3 regions of the Bacillus sp. CGMCC 1.60114 genome follow, and region 1 is predicted to be linked to each of the others. Evidence: riboswitches for the same ligand, from Rfam matches in the RefSeq annotation. Region 1 holds a riboswitch; each other region holds the start of a gene.

The links. Region 1 has a riboswitch for S-adenosylmethionine ahead of metK (methionine adenosyltransferase). Riboswitches for the same ligand answer to the same signal wherever they lie in the genome.
Region 2: another riboswitch for S-adenosylmethionine. It lies ahead of ACFQZ1_RS15320 (hypothetical protein); the one in region 1 lies ahead of metK (methionine adenosyltransferase).
Region 3: another riboswitch for S-adenosylmethionine. It lies ahead of ACFQZ1_RS02485 (methionine ABC transporter ATP-binding protein); the one in region 1 lies ahead of metK (methionine adenosyltransferase).

Annotation. Positions count from the first base shown of each region.
Region 1 covers NZ_JBHTHG010000108.1:91,386-97,947, forward strand. Annotated here, with positions in the region: gene pckA (phosphoenolpyruvate carboxykinase (ATP)) at 1-1,095, opposite strand, end outside; SAM riboswitch class I at 1,314-1,438, shown strand; gene metK (methionine adenosyltransferase) at 1,605-2,804, shown strand; gene ACFQZ1_RS16855 (DUF3139 domain-containing protein) at 2,889-3,236, opposite strand; gene ACFQZ1_RS16860 (hypothetical protein) at 3,257-3,442, opposite strand; gene ACFQZ1_RS16865 (hypothetical protein) at 3,442-3,627, opposite strand; gene ACFQZ1_RS16870 (MogA/MoaB family molybdenum cofactor biosynthesis protein) at 3,790-4,299, shown strand; gene mobA (molybdenum cofactor guanylyltransferase) at 4,296-4,886, shown strand; gene ACFQZ1_RS16880 (NUDIX hydrolase) at 4,908-5,558, shown strand; gene ACFQZ1_RS16885 (GNAT family N-acetyltransferase) at 5,672-6,205, opposite strand; gene ACFQZ1_RS16890 (hypothetical protein) at 6,358-6,562, opposite strand, start outside.
Region 2 covers NZ_JBHTHG010000107.1:46,553-53,114, reverse strand. Annotated here, with positions in the region: gene ACFQZ1_RS15340 (ABC transporter ATP-binding protein) at 1-646, shown strand, start outside; gene ACFQZ1_RS15335 (ECF transporter S component) at 622-1,308, shown strand; gene ACFQZ1_RS15330 (AraC family transcriptional regulator) at 1,657-2,109, shown strand; gene ACFQZ1_RS15325 (hypothetical protein) at 2,314-2,505, opposite strand; SAM riboswitch class I at 2,653-2,751, shown strand; gene ACFQZ1_RS15320 (hypothetical protein) at 2,820-3,119, shown strand; gene ACFQZ1_RS15315 (NAD(P)H-dependent oxidoreductase) at 3,412-3,987, shown strand; gene ACFQZ1_RS15310 (group-specific protein) at 3,984-4,352, shown strand; gene ACFQZ1_RS15305 (serine hydrolase domain-containing protein) at 4,387-5,643, opposite strand; gene ACFQZ1_RS15300 (MFS transporter) at 5,737-6,562, opposite strand, start outside.
Region 3 covers NZ_JBHTHG010000005.1:31,008-37,569, reverse strand. Annotated here, with positions in the region: gene ACFQZ1_RS02495 (MetQ/NlpA family ABC transporter substrate-binding protein) at 1-792, opposite strand, end outside; gene ACFQZ1_RS02490 (methionine ABC transporter permease) at 820-1,485, opposite strand; gene ACFQZ1_RS02485 (methionine ABC transporter ATP-binding protein) at 1,475-2,494, opposite strand; SAM riboswitch class I at 2,612-2,718, opposite strand; gene ACFQZ1_RS02480 (cysteine hydrolase family protein) at 2,914-3,471, shown strand; gene ACFQZ1_RS02475 (histidinol phosphate phosphatase domain-containing protein) at 3,931-4,929, opposite strand; gene ACFQZ1_RS02470 (DeoR/GlpR family DNA-binding transcription regulator) at 4,919-5,722, opposite strand; gene ACFQZ1_RS02465 (ABC transporter ATP-binding protein) at 5,719-6,562, opposite strand, start outside.

The DNA.
Region 1 (6,562 bases):
CATAGCTTGCTCTTTCGTTAATTTGCTGATTGGAGGCAATACGCCAAATGCATCAGCAGTTAAGAAAATGATTGTATTTGGATGACCTGCAACGCTAGGTAATACAATGTTGTCGATTGCTTCCATTGGATAAGCAGCGCGTGTATTTTCTGTTAACGCTGTGTCATCGTAATTTGCAATGCGTGTATGATCATCAATCACAACGTTTTCTAAAACAGAGCCGAATTTAATTGCGTCAAAGATTTGTGGCTCTTTCTCGCGAGATAAGTTCACACATTTTGCATAGCAACCGCCTTCAATATTGAATACGCCGTTATCAGACCAACCATGCTCGTCATCACCGATTAATTTGCGGTGCGGATCAGCAGATAATGTTGTTTTACCTGTTCCTGATAAACCGAAGAATAAAGCAACATCGCCTTCTTCACCTACGTTTGCAGAGCAGTGCATAGAAAAAATATCTTGTTCTGGAAGTAAGTAGTTCATGATAGAGAAAATTGATTTTTTCATTTCTCCAGCGTATTCTGTACCTCCGATTAATACGATACGCTTTTCAAATGAAACGATAATAAATGTTTCTGAGTTTGTGCCGTCAACTTCTGGATCTGCTTTAAAGTTTGGTGCAGATACAATTGTGAACTGTGCATCATGATTTTTTAATTCTTCCTCAGTTGGACGAATGAATAATTGATGTGCGAATAAGTTATGCCATGCATATTCATTAATAACTTGAAGAGGAAGACGGTAGCTGTGGTCTGCTCCTGCAAATCCTTTGAATACGAATAGCTCTTCTTTGTCTTTTAAGTATTCTAATACTTTTGTATATAATTTATTAAAATGCTCTTCAGAAATCGGTTGGTTTACAGAACCCCAAGCAATTTTATCCGTAACAGATGCTTCGTCTACAATAAATTTATCTTTCGGAGAACGTCCTGTATATTTTCCTGTTGAAACAGAAACAGCGCCAGTAGAAGTTAATCTGCCTTCTTTTCTCATTAATACTTTTTCCGTTAATTGCGGAACGCTCAATTGAACCTGTGCATTGCTTCCGTTTAATAGTTCATGTAATCCAATTTGGACATTCACAGTACTCATATTTAGATACCATCCTTTGTTTAATTTATAAATATTCTCGTAATCCCCACCAAGAGTATAACACAATCATATAAATAATGTATACTATTTATTTATTTTTGTTTGTGTTATTATATTATTTTTTTCCATAAATTTCTGTCGTTAAAAACTTATAGGAATATGTGTATTTGGATTGACAAATGAAAAGCATTTCTTTAGTATAGTTGAGGACGGATACTCTCTTATCCCGAGCTGGCGGAGGGACAGGCCCGATGAAGCCCGGCAACCTCACTTGTATGTACGACAAGTTCAAGTGAATAGGTGCTTAAACCTGTGCGAGGTGTAATGTCTCGAACGATAAGAGCGAAGGGCAAAAAGCAGTATGCAAGTAGCGAATACAACCTTTCCTCTATTAATTAGGAAAGGTTTTTCTTTTGCGCTTGTGGGAGAATACATGAATGTCGCAGTTTGTGGCAAATTAAGGATGAGTTCCGTACAATATATACATTTACTGTAGGGAGGTTTACCACATGACAAAAAAACGTCATCTGTTCACATCTGAGTCTGTAACTGAAGGACACCCAGATAAAATTAGTGACCAAATTTCTGATTCAATTTTAGATGCAATCTTAGCAAAAGATGCAAATGCACGTGTAGCTTGTGAAACAACAGTAACAACTGGTTTAGTATTGGTAGCGGGAGAAATTACGACTTCTACTTATGTAGATATTCCAAAAATCGTTCGTGAAACAATTAAAGGAATTGGTTATACTCGTGCAAAATACGGTTTCGATTCAGAAACTTGTGCAGTTTTAACATCTATCGATGAGCAGTCTGCTGACATCGCAATGGGTGTTGACAAAGCGTTAGAAGCACGCGAAGGTCAAATGACTGACGAAGAGATCGAAGCAATCGGTGCAGGCGACCAAGGTTTAATGTTTGGTTTCGCATGTAATGAAACAAAAGAATTAATGCCGCTTCCAATCTCTCTTGCTCATAAATTAGCTCGTCGTTTAACTGAAGTTCGTAAAGATGATACATTACCATACTTACGTCCAGACGGTAAAACACAAGTAACAGTTGAGTATGATGAAAACGGTAAACCAGTTCGCGTTGATACAATTGTAATCTCTACGCAACATCATCCAGAGATTTCTTGGGAACAAATCGATCGCAACTTAAAAGAATTCGTAATTCAACCAGTTGTACCAGCTGAATTAATCGATGAAGATACAAAATTCTTCATTAACCCAACTGGCCGCTTCGTTATCGGTGGACCACAAGGGGATGCTGGTTTAACAGGTCGTAAAATTATCGTAGATACTTACGGTGGATACGCTCGTCACGGCGGCGGTGCATTCTCTGGTAAGGATGCAACAAAAGTTGACCGTTCTGCAGCATACGCAGCTCGTTACGTTGCGAAAAACATCGTAGCAGCAGGTCTTGCTGACAAAGCAGAAGTACAACTTGCATACGCAATCGGCGTAGCGAAACCAGTATCTATCTCTGTTGATACATTCGGCACTGGAAAAGTATCTGAAGAAGTATTAGTAGAACTAATTCGCAGCAACTTCGATCTTCGCCCAGCTGGTATCATCAAAATGTTAGACTTACGTCGCCCAATTTACAAACAAACAGCAGCATACGGCCACTTCGGACGTACTGATGTAGACCTTTCTTGGGAGCGTACAGACAAAGCCGAAGCTTTAAAAGAGCAAGCTGGTCTATAATATAGGAAGAAAAAAGCTTTGCGCATGTGCGCAAAGCTTTTTTTATTTAAATCATACGGTGACGTAGTGTTGTAAACGAGAGTCCTAATACTCCCCAAAATGTGTATGTTTGTATGAATAAGTGTTAGGGTCTAATTTGTCATCAAGTAATGTTTTATTATAAGCAAGCACTCCTTTTCTTGCCGTATCTCCAATTTTTTGATAGCGATACGTATAGATAACATGTGGTTCATCCTTGTACATAACATCGACCGTATATCCGAACTTAAAGTCGTACCGTACTTCAAGACTTTTTAAATCATCTTTCTGGTCGCCTTGTGAGAATAAATACGCTTCTACTTTATGAGCTATGTGATTTTTATAAAATGAAGTACCGCCCAAAAAACAAATGATTACAAGTGTAATTATGAAAGCAATATTTCTTATTTTCATGCAATCACCTTTTTAGCATTTTAGTTGCTTTCCTGTTTTTCTAATTTTCCAACACAAGAAGTACAATACACTTCCCCACCGAGCTCAATATATTTTTGAATATTTGTTATACCGCTTGGCGGATATTGTATGTAAATCCAAGAACGTTCGTGTACTGCAATTTCCTTTCCGCATGATGTACACGCGGTTGATTTTTTACCGAACATTAATTATTGCCCCCTTGTGAACGGGATTTTCCAAAGCAGTATGCACTGCAAAGTAAAAAGATTGTTGCACATCCAAAACCGCCGATGGCTGCGTAAGGTACAGCGTCTTTTAGTGCCATGCCAGCGCTAATGGAAGCGACGAAAAGTAAGATAAATAGTGTCGTTAATTTTCGCATTGTATCCATATGAAATTCCTCCCTTTTGAAAATCCCTATATTTCTATTATAAGGAAAAATACGGAAGTGAGGTGTTTTTTCTATAAAAATGTGTGACATGCCGCACATTTTTTTGTTGCTGCATCATATATGATAAAATTTAGATAAATTCAGAAGAAGGAGCGAATGACAATGAGCGTCACAGAACACAAAAAACAAGCACCGGCACAGGTTCGTTGTAAAATCATAACGATTTCGGATACACGTACAGAAGAGACAGATAAAAGCGGACAGTTATTAAAAGAGTTATTAATAGAAGCAAGTCATCAAGTAACAGCTTATGAAATTGTAAAGGATGATAAAGAAAGCATTCAACAAGCTGTATTAACAGGGTGTCAGCAAGAAGATGTAGATGTTGTGTTAACAAATGGCGGTACAGGAATTACAAAACGTGATGTTACAATTGAAGCAGTAGAAGCATTGCTTGATAAAGAAATTGTAGGCTTTGGAGAACTATTTCGGATGATTAGTTATTTAGAAGATATCGGCAGCGCCGCGATGTTAAGCAGAGCGATTGGAGGAACAATTGGACGGAAAGTTGTCTTTTCCATGCCAGGATCGACAGGTGCGGTTCGCCTTGCGATGAAGAAATTAATTTTACCAGAGCTTGGACATATTACATTTGAGTTGCATCGTCAATGAAAATTGCGGGAATTGTATTAGCCGGTGGACAGTCTAGTCGTTTTGGAGAGCCAAAAGCATTAGCAATTTGGCAAGGAAAAACATTTATTGAGCATAGTGTAGAAGCATTAAAAGAAGTTGTTACAGATATTGTTGTGATTAGCCATCCGGCGATTACAAACCAGCTCTCGCATATACTGCATGTACCCGTTGTAGAAGATATTGAATTATACAAAGGAAACGGTCCGCTCGCTGGTTTATTAACAGGCATGGAATTTGTAGATGCAGATTGGTATATTGTTGCACCGTGTGACACACCAAATATTTCGAGAGCATGGGCGATGACATTCAGCGAACGAGCAGACGAAACATATGAAGCAATTGTTCCACTAGTTGAAGGACGGAAGCAACCACTTTTAGCGCTATATCATCACAAGATAAAAGGAAAAATAGAACAGTTATTAAAAGAAGGTAAGAGGAGTATGCAGGGGCTATTATCTCAGTGCAATGTCCAGTATGTGCCGGCGGAGGAATCGTTACTGCCGAAAGAGTTATTTCTTAATGTGAATACAAAAGAAGAATATAGCCAATTACATAATAGGAAGTGAATGGGACAGGGGGGAGATATGATGGAGAATGAATTACTGAGAATATTTGATGACCATAGAAATCCAATCGGAGTAGCAACTCGTGAAGAAGTACATAAACTGGGGCATTGGCATGAGACGTTTCAGTGTTGGTTTATAAGTAGAGAAAATGGGGTAGATTATGTTCACTTTCAAATTCGCAGTCATACAAAAAAGGATTATCCGAATCTGTTAGACATCACAGCTGCTGGTCATATATTGGCACACGAAACAATATATGACGGAATACGGGAAGTAAAGGAAGAAGTAGGAATTGATGTCTCGTTTGATGAACTCGTGTCATTAGGTATTATCAATTATTGCGTTACAATGGAAGATTTTATTGATAAAGAATTCGCTCACGTTTTTTTATATGAAAATAAAAAAACAATGGACGAATATAAGCTGCAAATAGAAGAAGTATCGGGGATTGTTAAGGCTGAATTTAATAGTTTTTCTGAACTTTGGTTAGGAGAAATGAATGAAATTACAGTGGAAGGATTCGAAGTGAATGAAGAAGGGGAAAAAGTTTTAATCCATAAGACCGTAGATAAAAGTAACTTTGTGTCTCATGAACATTCGTATTATGAGAGTATTATCAAGTCGATGAAAGAGAATATGAAGTCGTTAGGGAGTGCGAAAGCAGATATATAGAATCATTTATTTTTATTCAGCGGGGTCTTACTGCCTCTTAATGCAGGATAAAAAAGCACTCATATTCGAGTGCTTTTTCTTTTATAAATAAGCTCTGTTATATAGGTGTAGATTTACAGCATCAAACCCATAATAAGTGTATTATAATAAACACCATTTATATACGTATCTTGTTGTAATAATCCTTCTTCCTTAAAGCCAACTTTCTTATATAATTCTATTGCTCCAGCATTATCTTCTCTCGTCACAAGATGTATTTTCTTAGTAGTCCCATTTAATCTTGCCCACTCGATAAGCTCGTCCATTAGTATTCTACCTAAACCGAATCCACATTGCTCTTCTGAGATTACGATTCCTAGCGTTCCTACGTGTCTCGTTCTCGCTTTTGGACTAGAGCTAATGGATGCGATACTTATGATTTCATCATCCGTTGTTGCTAGTAAGATGATGGAACTATTATCTGTTCTAGTAGATTCTATGAATTTTTCATAATCATGTAAAGACATGCTGAACTCATTTTTTCCGAATGAAAGAAAATCAGTTTCCCCACCGACTATATTATAAAAATCGATTATAAATTGAGCGTCCTTTTGTAAAGCCTCTCTTATAATTACTTCTTTTCCGTTCCTTAAATGTATGTTTTTCATATCTATCAACTTCTTTCGAATTAGTTAAATTCATCATAATATTAATGTTTGAATTTGAATAGCGTTAATTTTATGTATGCTACAAGTGAAATGAATATAAAAAAGAAGAGGACTCCTCCTCTTCTTTTCAAATAGTTGGTCTGTTATTCACGTTAAGGCATACACATAAAGTTTCTAATTTGTTCATATCGATAACTCACTTTTCGGCGGCGTCCTGTGATCCAAATATATCCAACTACTCCGTTTTTTCTAACTTCAGTTGGATAAAACCAAAAATCCCTACCAAAAGGTCCTTGTCTTCTTAAACCAATAAATCCCCATCTACCTAAGCAATTACACATCGCTGATCGTATTTGA
Region 2 (6,562 bases), on a different contig from region 1:
ATTAACGCTTTTAGCAGGTCTGCAAAAATGTCGCAGAGGAAAAGTAATCTGGGAAGGTAAGTTGATCCATAAAACAGAAGTAAAAGAGCGCTTTAAAAAAATCGGTTATGTATCGCAGCACCCTTACTACCATTTTACACATGATACTGTTTGGGACGAGCTTTTTAGCCGTGCGCAAGAATTATATAAAAGAGAAGCGAATGAAAAAGTAGAAGAAATGCTTCGGAAGTTTTCAATCATGCATATTCGTAATCGCCATCCGCATGATTGTAGCGGCGGAGAACAGCAATTAATTGCTCTTTGTACAGTGCTATTATCAAAGCCGAATCTACTATTATTAGATGAACCGACAAAGGGACTAGATCCAGGAAAGAAAGAAGAGCTTGGAGAGTTGTTTCAGCAATTACAAAGAGAAGGAACAACGATTGTGATGGCAACGCATGATATTGAATTTGCAGCAAAATATGTGGATAACTGTATCATGTTATTTGATGGGAAAATTATTATGGAAGACACACCGGCACACTTTTTTAGTGAGAACTTTTTTTATACAACATCTGTTAATCGTTTTATTCGTAAACAACTGCCGTATGCTTTAACATGGGAGGATGTGTTTGAGGCGTGTCCAAAAGATATGCTGGTATAGTTGTAGTCGTTTTTTTAGTGTTGATTATTACACTTTTATTTACGTCTTTTGTGACGGATCAATATTATATATGGTGCGGTCTCTTCTTTTTAATTGTGATTATGCTGCCGTTTTATATGCGTTTTGAGAAAAAAGCTTTTGTTTCGCGTGAAATTGTACTTGTAGCTGTCCTAGCGGCAATCGCTGCGATTAGTCGCGTTCCATTTTCTATCATTCCAAGTGTACAACCAACTTCGTTTGTTATTATTGTATCAGCAATTGTATTTGGTAGTGAGACGGGTTTTCTTATCGGTGCAACAGCTGCATTAGTTTCCAATATATTCTTGGGACAAGGACCTTGGACCCCGTGGCAAATGTTTTGCTGGGGTATGATGGGTTTTTCAGCAGGACTACTGCGACATACGTGGATGATGAAAACATTATGGGGAAGAGCTCTCTTTGGATTTATAGCAGGATTTGCTTTTAATTGGACTATGAATTTATGGTTTCTTATTGGCTTTTTGAAAGAACTAACATGGGATACTTTTATAAAGGCATATATTACAAGTTTTTATTTTGATCTTGCACATGCACTTTCCAATGTATTTTTTCTTTGGGTGTTTAGCACATCTTGGATTAAAATATTGGCACGCTTTAAGAAGAAGTACGGTATATTGGAATGAGGAAATGTAACCTATTTTTTCTCAAGTAAGTAGGGAATAAGTTCTTCTTCTAAGACATAAATATATACAGTAGGATCGCGACTTACATATTCGTTTGCCTTTTGAGACACTTCTTACATGATGTACGAGGTGTCTTTTTTATTTATAGGCTCTGTTAAATTTTAATGCTGATAATTCAATAAAATTAAAGGAAACTCAATCCTTATGGGTTTCCTCTTCTTGTTAAACATATGTCCACATTTGTTTAACAAGAAAATTGTAAATTTTAAAAAAACAAATGATTATATTTTTAAAGCGTGATAGTATTCGAAATGTAATAAATATTAATAGAGAAAGGAAAAAGAGACTATGAATATTAAAGTCGAAACTCTTCCAAAATATCGCATTGCATATGTGCGACAAGTTGGTCCATATGGCTCTTCCAACATTCAAGCAATGGAAAAGTTAAAAAAATGGGCTAAGGAGAAAAATCTTATTAAATCGGCAATAATACTCGGAATCCCACAAGATAACCCTGAAACAACACTTCCAGAAAACTGTAGATATGATGCTTGTATTGTCATTTCAAAGGATTATCAAATAGATGATTCAATTTGCGAAAGTGAACTTACTGGTGGAAAATATGTTGTTTGTAAAATCAAACATACAGCGGAAGATATTCAAAAAGCATGGATTGAAATTTTTCCAGCTTTACAAAACAGTGGATATCAAATTGACAACAAACCGATTTTAGAAAGATATACTGTTGATATGATTAACAATGATAATTGCGAAATATGTGTACCTGTAAAACCATTATAATTTAATTAGTACATTTTTACTCGTTCGAGCTTATAATGGCTATACCAAGAATTTGGACAGGTATCATATATTAACAATATTCTTTAACAGACTTTATTTGTAAGCAAAATGCATTTCTAATTAACTATTTAGGCATTAGAATTTAATTCATACCATCAGTGGTAGAGGAAGAAAAATCACCACTGATGGAAGTTTTACTTTATGTCATTCCTGAGATAAAATTTCCGCTGTACTATCGCATTGTTGCAGCGCATGTTGAACAGCTTGTAAAGATTGTTCAACACGTTGACGATTATCTGATTTCTCTACTGTTTGCAAGGCGTTTTGTAAACAGTTTTTTGCTTCATGTAAAGCTTGGCAAGAATCTTGAACATGACCGCGTGCATTTTTTTTCATGATTGCACCTCCTTTGGTCTATACATTTGTAGTATGAGCAAGGAGAAGTAAAATATAATAGTTTTCTAAAAAAATAAATCCTTACAATTCTTATGAGAATTGACTTTTTTAGTTATATTGATTATAGTAAGAGATAAAGTGAATATTTTCTTATCCAGAGAGGTGGAGGGACTGGCCCGATGAAACCCAGCAACCGCAATGCAGGTGCTAATTCCAGCAGAACAGTTTTGTTCTGAAAGATAAGAAGGAAGAGATATGTTCCGCTTCTTCTTATCGAAGAGGTTTTTTTATTGCAAAAAAACCGATAATGAAAGATGGACAACGAGAAGAAAGGAGTGGACATAGCTGTGACAATCGAGAAATATATTACATTGCGAAGTGCAATTTACGAATATATGGAAGAACAAGAAGCGCCGATTACGTTATTGGATATTCAAGAGTATATTGCTTCTGAACATAAAGGGAAATTTGCGAAAAAGATGCTTCAGCAATTTTATTTATTACGGTTACTTGATGAGTTAAAACTGGATGGGAAAATTACTTTAGCAGAGCCGCATCAATATATAGATGATAAGGGGATTTACTACATAGTAAAAGAGAAAAGAGGGAGCTGATCTCTCTTTTTTTATGTTATAATTTATTTGAAAATTCTCTTATTTTTGAGGTATGTAGATAAAAAGACTGTACTATGCAGTCTTTTTACAAGGAAATGGTGCTGAGTGTGTAGTGTTCAAAAATTAAATGTGCCCCGAAAGATGGGCGTTCTCGGCTAACAAATAAAAAAGACACCATTGCCGAATAGGTGTCATTGTTTTTGTCAAAGGGGCTTGCCCTCTGACATGTATTAGAATAGCATGTGAATCCATTAAAAGTCAAAAGGAAATTAAAGGAAAGGTGTTGCTTACAATGAACATATTGATTGTATACGCGCATCCAAACCCGTCTAGTTTCAACGCTGCTATTTTGAAATATGTGGAACAAGAATTGCAAAAAACAAATCACTCTGTAACTGTTCTTGATTTGTATAAGGAACAATTTAATCCTGTTCTAACCTTTAATGAGACAAAAAAGAGAAGAGATTTAGTGCATGAGGAAGAAACGGAGAAATATAGGAAACTTGTAACAGAGGCAGATCACTTCATTCTTATTTATCCAGTTTGGTGGTGGAGTATGCCGGCGATATTAAAGGGATTTATTGACCGAGTATTTGTTTCAGGCTTTGCTTACAAATATGAAGGGATAATGCCTAAAGGATTACTTACAGGAAAACAAGCATGGGTAATTTATACGCTAGATTCTCCTTTATGGTACGCTGCTCTTTTATACCGATCAGCGGAATGGATTGTGATGAAGAAAGGAATATTGTACTTTTGTGGGATACGCAATATAAGGCGTTCTGTATTTCAATCTGTAAAAAACAGTAAACAAGAAAAAAGAGAGAAATGGCTGCAAAAGATATATGAGAAGGCAACAAGATTATGAAGAATAGGGAACGAATTTATAAAATTATGAGTATATGTAAAAGAGAAGATGATTTGTTTTATTCTTATCTTTCTTGTTTATTTAGGTTAAAGGAGTATAGCCAACAATTTTCTAAAGTCAAACAAGAAGTGCGGGTAGATTATCTTATAAGGGGCATTTGTGAGAGAGAAGTAGACATTTTAGTAGAACAAAATAAACAGGTTGCAGATTTGTATATACCTAAGATGCTCAGATGGGAATTTTTACGAATAAATGTCCGCTATATAGAAGATGTGTGTTCGATGGTATTTCAGTTAAAACCTTTATGTTTTTCAGAAGAACAATGGAAAAATGTAATTAAGATTATAGAGAAAGAACTGCCATAAGACAGTTCTTTTCGTAATAAAAATAAGCCTAATTCTAAAATTTTTTCTGTAAGTACTTCGCAATTTGTAAATACATATCTCCATATAGGGATTGTATCTCTCGATTATGATTAGCATTTGATGAAAAGTGAACGATAACCATATTTGTAGTTGGATCGATATATAAGCGTTGTCCATAACTGCCAAGTACTTCGAATGCACCATTTACGTTGTGTGGGATCCACCATTGATTATGGTAAGAATATTCTTCACCATCTCGAACTGGAAGTTCATATTTTTTTACATGCTTAATTTCTTCGATGATAGAAGAAGAAATAATTTGTTTTCCATCATATACTCCATTGTCCAAAATCATTTTTCCGAACCTTGCCATGTCTCGAGCGGTCGCATTTAATCCTGCACTGGCTTGTTCCACTTCTGTATCATCAACAACATAATAAGCATTCTCTTCTGCTCCAATTTGTGACCAAAAACGTTCACTTACAAGTTCTGCGAGGGATTTTCCTGTCACTGTACGGATCACCCATCCTAGCGTTTCGGCGGAACCGTTATCATATGAAAATTTCTCTCCCGGAGCAGCGGTTTCTTTTGCTTCTAGTAACATGTCATAAATTTTTAACGGGCCATCATAGTTTTTGCCGCGAGGAAGAAGATTACTCGCTAAATATAATTGTGCATCTTGATTGGCTAAGCCAGCTTGTTTAAAGCCATGAGTTGGGTATTCTACTGAAACTTGCATATCTAGTAGTTGTTGAATTGTTGCTTTTCCAAATGGTGTTCCTTGTAATTCCTTTACGTAAGTTTCTGCAGTTATATTGGGTTGTAGCTTTCCTTCTTCAATAAGTGTGCTAATGAGAAACCCTGTAAATACTTTTGCTAACGAAGCCATACCATGTGGTTCATTTGGTTTATATCCATGAAAATATCGTTCATATACAATTTTATCATCATGCAGGACAATGAAAGCATCTGTTTTGTATTTTTCTAATAATTGAAGAACGGTCGTATTATCATTATTTTCACCTGTGATATGTAAATTATCTAAATTTTCCAGGTTATACGGAAGGGAAGATACATAATTTGGATTTTTAGCGACAACTTTTGTTAAAGCAAATTCTCGCATATGTGAATAAGACCAACGAAGATATGGGTCTTGTAACCAGTTTTTTTTCGTTACGGTTTGTTTTGAGGAAACCCCTTTATTTTGTTTGAATAACGTATAACTCATACCAGTTAATATAAATAAAAATATAAAAACGATTAAAATAAGAGGGTATTTTTTAAATTTCATAACAAGCCTCCTTATGCTTTCATTATAATGTAAAAGTTTCTTGATGAGCAAAAAAAAGAGAGTAAACATAGAAGTTTACTCTCTCTTATATCATTAAGCAGATAATTTTGTTTGTGTTGTTTGCTTTTTGAACTTTTGTTTTCGTCCGTGAAGGAAATAATAAATAAGTAATGTAAATGCAACGATAATAGAAGAAATAAAATACATATTATGATAGCTTGAATGTGCTGCGATAATACCTAGTACGAAAGATCCAATACCTATACCTGTATCAAAAAATGAGAAATAAGTAGCTGTTGCAGATCCGCGTCGATGGTGCGGTGCGACACTAACCGCAATCGTTTGGAAGCTTGGAATCAAGGTTCCGTATCCAAATCCGATAAGTACACCAGCAGCAAGTAACCAAAATGGCGTTTGCGCCTGACTTAAAGTGAACATTCCAATCATGAATATCATAATAGAGGGATAAATGAGAACATTTTCTCCGAATCGATCAAATATTTTACCTGAAAATGGACGAGAAATAACGACTACAATTGCATATACGACAAAGAAATAACTTGCGATATCGGCCATGCCAAGTTCCTTTGCATAAATCGGAATAAATGAAAGGATACCGCTATAGGCAAAGGAAAGTACGCAGCCTGTGACAGCAATTGGAATTGTTGAAGGCTCGATTAAATCTTTCCACTGCATACGTTTCGTTTCTTTTTTCACAGTTGTTTTTTCTTCAGGAATGTTTACTAATAGTCCGCATAGAAAAGCAAGTATAGAAAATATAGAACAAACGATAAATAAAACTGTAAATGAGAATTTAGAAATGATAGTTAATCCTAAAAAAGGACCAATAACCATTGGTAAACTCATAAATACCCCATAATAGCCGAGCGCTTCACCGCGTCGATGGTCTGGTGCTACA
Region 3 (6,562 bases), on a different contig from region 1:
TTCTTTCTTAAGTGCTTCCTCTACTTCTTTTGAATGATATAATTCAATGATTTTTTTGTATGTTGCGTTATCTTTATCTTTCGTACGAGCAGCAAAAATGTTCAAGTATGGTTTTGCACTATCATTCTTTGGATCTTCTAAGAAAATGGAATCTTTAACTGGGTCAAGATTCGCTTGCCCTGCTACACCATTGTTAATAACAGATGCTGCTACGTCTTTTAGTACGCGCGGTGTTTGCTGCGCTACAACCGGTGTGATTTTTAATTTTTTTGGATTTTCAACAATACCACTTGGATCACCAAATAACCCAAAGTCTTTTTTCAGTTTTAATAATCCAGCTGCATCGAGAAGTTTTAACGCGCGAGCTTGGTTTGTTGGATCATTCGGAATTGCAATTTCTGCACCGTTTGGAATTTCGCTTGGTTTCTTATACTTTTCTGAGAATAAACCCATTGGTGCAATTTGTGTTGTACCAATGGCTGTAATATCTAATTTATGCTCTTTTTTAAATTGCTCTAAAAAAGCAATATGTTGAAATGCATTTAGTTCAATGTCTCCATCTGCTAGTGCTTTATTAGGTGTTGTATAGTCAGAAAACTCAACTAACTTAATTTGAATTCCTTCTTTTTCAGCTTTCTTTTTGAGAATATTCCATGATTCTCCATCCGTTCCTGTTACACCAATGCGAACGACTTTTTCCTTCGCTGCTGCTTCTTTTGAATCCTTACCACAACCACTTAATACCGATACACTCACAACCGCCGACAATGCAAATGCTAATAATTTTTTCATTTCATTTCCCTCTTTTCTTATTCTGTTTTATGATCTACGTAAAAATCTCTTCGCAAAATAGTTTCCTAAGTTTTGTGCAACTTGCACAAGAAGAATTAATAATACAACTGTTACAAACATCACGGATGTATCAAAACGCTGATAACCATATGTCATCGACAAGTCGCCAAGACCACCACCGCCAACAAGACCGGCAACTGCTGAAAATTCGATTAACGCAACTGTCATAAACGTAATCCCTAAAATTAATGGGGCTAACGCTTCTGGAACGAGAATCTCAAAAACAATTCTTAGCGGAGAAGCCCCCATCGCTTGAGCTGCCTCAATAACTCCTTTCGGAACAGAAACAAGATTTGTTTCTACCATCCTTGCAATTCCAATAGAAGCAACGAGCGTCATTGGAAAAATCGCAGCAGCCGTTCCAATCGTTGTTCCAATAACAGCACGCGTCACAGGACTAAGAGCTACTAAAAAGATAATGAACGGAATAGGACGAATCGTATTAATAACAATATTAAGGATAGAAAAGACCAGTTTATTTTCTAAAAAATTACCTTTTCTTGTCACATATAAAAGTAAACCTAGAGGTATACCAAGAATTGTAGCGAATATAAGGGTAGCAATAACCATTAATACCGTATCTCCAGTCGCATCTACAATCCGTGGCCAAAATGTACTCCAATCAACTCGCATGACTTTCAACCTCCCTCAACTGAACTTGCAAGCGCAGATGATGAATTGCCTTCTGAATTTCTTTTGACTCCCCTTGTAATTCAACGAGAAGATTTCCAAATAAAATGCCTTGTAGTTCAATAATATTTCCATAGAGTACATTTACATCAACGTTATAATGTTTGGCAATATAAGATAATAGCGGCTGTCCTGTTGCTTCACCAGTAAATGTTATACGATAAATGAGGCCTCCACTTTGAATTTTAGCAATCACGCTCTCTGGTAAGTGATCATTAATAACAGACCTTACAAAGTTTTGCGTCGTTTTTGTTTTTGGGCTTGTAAACACATCGAAAATCGTGCCTTCTTCAATCACCTTTCCCTTTTCCATAACAGCAACCCGGTGGCAAATTTCTTTTACAACTTGCATCTCATGTGTAATGAGAAGAATCGTAACTTTATATTCTTTATTTACCTTTTTTAAAAGATTTAAAATTTCTGACGTTGTCTCTGGATCCAATGCTGATGTAGCTTCATCACAAATTAGTACATCTGGGTATGTAGCAAGTGCTCTTGCGATGCCAACGCGCTGTTTCTGTCCTCCAGATAATTGCTCTGGATAATAATTCGCCTTATCTTCTAACCCGACAAATTGTAATAATTCTGTTACTCGCCTTTTAATTTCATTCTTTGGTAACTTCGCTAATTTGAGCGGATAAGCAATATTTCCATACACAGTTCGTGAACTGAACAAATTAAAGCTTTGAAAGATCATCCCAATCCTTTGACGCAACTGTCGTAACTCTTTTGTCGATAACAATGTAATGTCTTTCCCATCAATGGACACAATACCTGATGTTGGATGCTCTAACATATTGACTAAACGTAATAGTGTACTTTTCCCAGCGCCACTAAAACCGATAATACCGAAAATTTCACCTTGCTCAATCGTTAAGGATACATCTTCTACCGCATGTACAGATTGACCGCTCGACTCATACACTTTACTCACTCTGTCGAATGAAATCATCCTATTCCCTCCTATTCTCTGTAACAACCTGAAGTCATTCTTAAGGCAAATAAAAAATGCCCTTCTTCTTATCCAATTTCATAAGAAGAAGGGCATTTGAATATGCGCACTCACATCTTCTTATCTTTCAAGCTTCAAAAAGCTTGCTGGAATTAGCACGGTATTCAAAAGAATCCGTTGCTGAGGTATCATAGGGCCAGTCCCTCCACCTCTCTGGATAAGAATTCATATCGATTTAGTTGTCATTTAATTAGTTTTCATTATAAAACTCTGAAAAGTAAGAGTCAACAAAAAAATTAAACTTTTCAGTTTTAATTTAATGTAAATTTCTTTATCTCACATTTTTCTAAAAGGAAAACTCCCCAAAATAATGGAATAATTAAACGAATACAAAATCGAAACTGGGGGCTGTAACTGAAATGAAAACTGCTCTTTTACTCGTTGATATCCAAAATGATTATTTTCCAAACGGAAAAATGGAACTGCGCAATGCTAGCGAAGCGTGCGAATATGCAAAACGCATACTTCAACATTTCCGTGAAACAAATCAGCCTATTTTTCATATCCAACATGTTTCCACTCGCGAAAATGCAACATTTTTTCTTCCAAATACAGAAGGCGTACACATTCATGAGAATGTTCGTCCTTTGCAGCACGAAACAGTCATACTGAAGCATTATCCAAATAGCTTTCGAGAAACTTCATTATTACAGGAATTACAAGATTTACAAATCGAGCAAGTCGTTATATGCGGTATGATGACACATATGTGCATTGATGCTACAGTACGAGCCGCCTTTGATTTTGGCTTTACATGTACAGTAATACACGATGCGTGTGCAACGAAAGACTTAATCTTTAAAAATGTGTCTATTCCAGCTGTATATATTCACAATACAATTCTAGCTTCCTTAAATGAAGTGTATGCTGAGTTAATTAGCACAGAAGAGTTTATAAAGCGCGAAAAATCCCTTTAGACTTAATGAGGATATTAAAAAAACCTACTTCGACACAAAAAGAAAATAATTACCCATCATACATGGTTAATTGGGACAAACACCCTTTCAAATTACAATATAAATTCGTATTCTAGCACATTTTTAATTCCTATAACTCTATATTCTTATCAAGATGCACAAAAAGAAACACCGCCTTCAGCGAGCAAACTGAAAGCGGTGTCTTCTTGTCTAATCATAGATTTTCCTTCAAGTTGTATTATACAGGAAATATGTGAAATTTATACAGAGAAATACTACAAAATATAATATATTTTCTACAAATATAACGTATTTTTAATAAAAATGTTAAAAACTAAGCAGATTCAATATATATTCACTCTTTTTATTGTAATTCCTAATAGAAATAGTTTTAGACTACAGGTACTAAGTAAAGTCCCATGGTCCGTCAATACGAAGATAAAACCTTTTTCATGTTTCTTATCCTAAAGGTCTCATAATTCTTTCCCGTTGTTCAAATGTAGCAATTTCCCTTATTCCTTTTCCCAAAAGCATTTCCGTATTTTTCTCTACATATGCCCCTAAATCATCAGGGAAATGAGAATCCGAAGATGTCGTAAATGCTACTCCTTCTTGAACTAAAATATCTAAAAAGGTTGGACTTGGACACATTTCTTTCACAGGATAACGATAATATAATCCCGCATTAATCTCAGTTGCTGTATTTGTTTCGATTAACGCTCTCGCAACTTCTTTATAATGCGAAAGGAGAAGATTCTCGTCCGGCCGGAATTTAAAAACTTTTAAATTATCAAGATGAGCAACAAAATCAAATAGTTCACTTCGAATTGCCTTTTCTACTACATGGAAGAAGTCCTTATATAATTCTACTAAATTATAATTATAAAAATGCTCTTGAGTATCAGGATTATCAAAGCCCCATCCATATATATAATGAACAGAACCAATTACATAATCCCAATCGTATGCTCCAAGCAACTCTTTCAGTTCTTTCTCTCCGCCAGGAAAATAATCTGCCTCCATTCCAAGGCGCAGCTTTACTCCTTCTTTTTCCCAGGTTACTTTTGCATCTGTAATAGCTTGTACAAATTCGTCCATAGATTGTGTCATAACTTGATCTAGCCATAATCGTTGCTTTCTTCCAATTTCCGTATCACTCAAGTCCAAATACCGCTCAAAATACGAACGAGTTTCTTTAAAACGATATAAATGATCTACAATTCCAACTTCGCTTAACCCTTTTCTCTTTGCCTCTTGTAAATATAAATCAAGCCAAGATGCATCATATGCACCTTTTTGAAGGCGATGTCCCAATCGTTCCATGCTTTTATTCAACCATTCTAGCGTATGATACTTCTCCTCAATTGGACTAAAATGATTTAAAGCAATATTTGTACGATTAAGCCAGCGTAATGAATAGGGCCCTTCTTCTAAATGTAAATGATAATCAACTTTCATAGTGCTCTCCACCTTTGACAATAATCCATTGCAACATCGTATCTAGCTGGTTTTTTCTCCATGCATACGGCATATCTTGATCACAAATGATATAATCAACCGCCGCCAATGGGCAAATACGATAAAATGATTTTGTATCCACTTTAGAAGAATCAGCCAATACAAATATTTGGCTCGCTTGCTTTACCGTTGCAGCAGAAACAATAGCCTCTTCCAAATCATAGTCACTCACATCTGTCTGTGTAATTCCTCCGCATGAAAGAAATACTTTATCAAATTGAAACTCCTGTAGAATTTTACATGTTAAAGAACCGGTAATTGATTTTTGCTCAGGATTTAATACTCCCCCAAGAATAATAACCTTCCCATCGAAATGTTTCTCTTCTAATCGTTGATTTAAAATATCGGCTACCGCTAATGAGTTTGTAACGATAGTAACTCGCTGTACATCTTGTATAGAATGAGCTAAATGGATGGTTGTTGTTCCTATATCAATCATTACAGTATCTCCATCTTGAATAAACTGTGCAGCCCTTTTTCCAATCTCCTGTTTCAAATCGTAAAATACATTCATTTTCTGACTAAAATGAGGTTCATTATTCGTTTGATGATAGTTAACCGCACCGCCATGTACTCTTTTCAGTTTTTTCTCTTTTTCTAAAATATCTAAGTCTCTTCTAATTGTTTCCGGTGTTACTCCTAAACTTTTAGCAAGAGAAGCGACAATAATCTTTTTTTCTCGTTCTAACTGATCTAAAATATATTGGTGACGCTCGAGTAATGATAAATTCATATCAGTGGAATCACATCCTCTTTACTAATGTATAATTTTTTCAGTTCATTTTCTTGTAAGATCTCTCTAGTGCTATGAAGATGCTCAGCTGTTATCGTTACATTGTTAGAGCACAATTCGTAGCGTGTAACATTTCCAAGCATCATAACCTTATGAATTTTCCCAGAAATCGTATAGGTATTTGATTGGCATTCAGGGCTAAACACTTCCGGACGTATAGCATATAAGTCATGTGTAAACTCTTCTGTATCCCCTATTAACAACTTCATTTCATTTCTCGTTAATACATTATAATTCCCGATAAATCTAGCCACAAATTCATTGGTAGGATGAGTATAAATTTCATGCGGTGTACCACTTTGGGCAATATATCCTGCATTTAAAATGTAAATTTTATCACTAACAGCCATTGCCTCTTCTTGATCATGTGTAACTAGTACAGTCGTCATATTTAATTCTTGTTGAATAGATTTCAACAGCTTCTGTAAGCTTTTACGAATTTGTGCATCTAACGCGCTCAACGGTTCGTCTAAAAGCAACACTTTCGGTTCTGTTACAAGAGAGCGAGCTAATGCAACCCTTTGTTGTTGTCCCCCAGATAATTCCCTCGGATAAGATCGTTCTTTTCCTTGTAAGCCGACAAGAGTAATCATACGGGATACTTTTTGGCGAATCGTCTCTTTGTCCATTTTTTTCATCTTTAACCCGAACGCTACATTTTCTTCTACAGTCATATTTGGAAATAATGCATATGCTTGAAATACCATCCCTACTTGGCGGTCTTTCGGTTTTGCATTTGTCACATCTTTTCCGTCAATTTGAATTGTACCGCTGTCCATT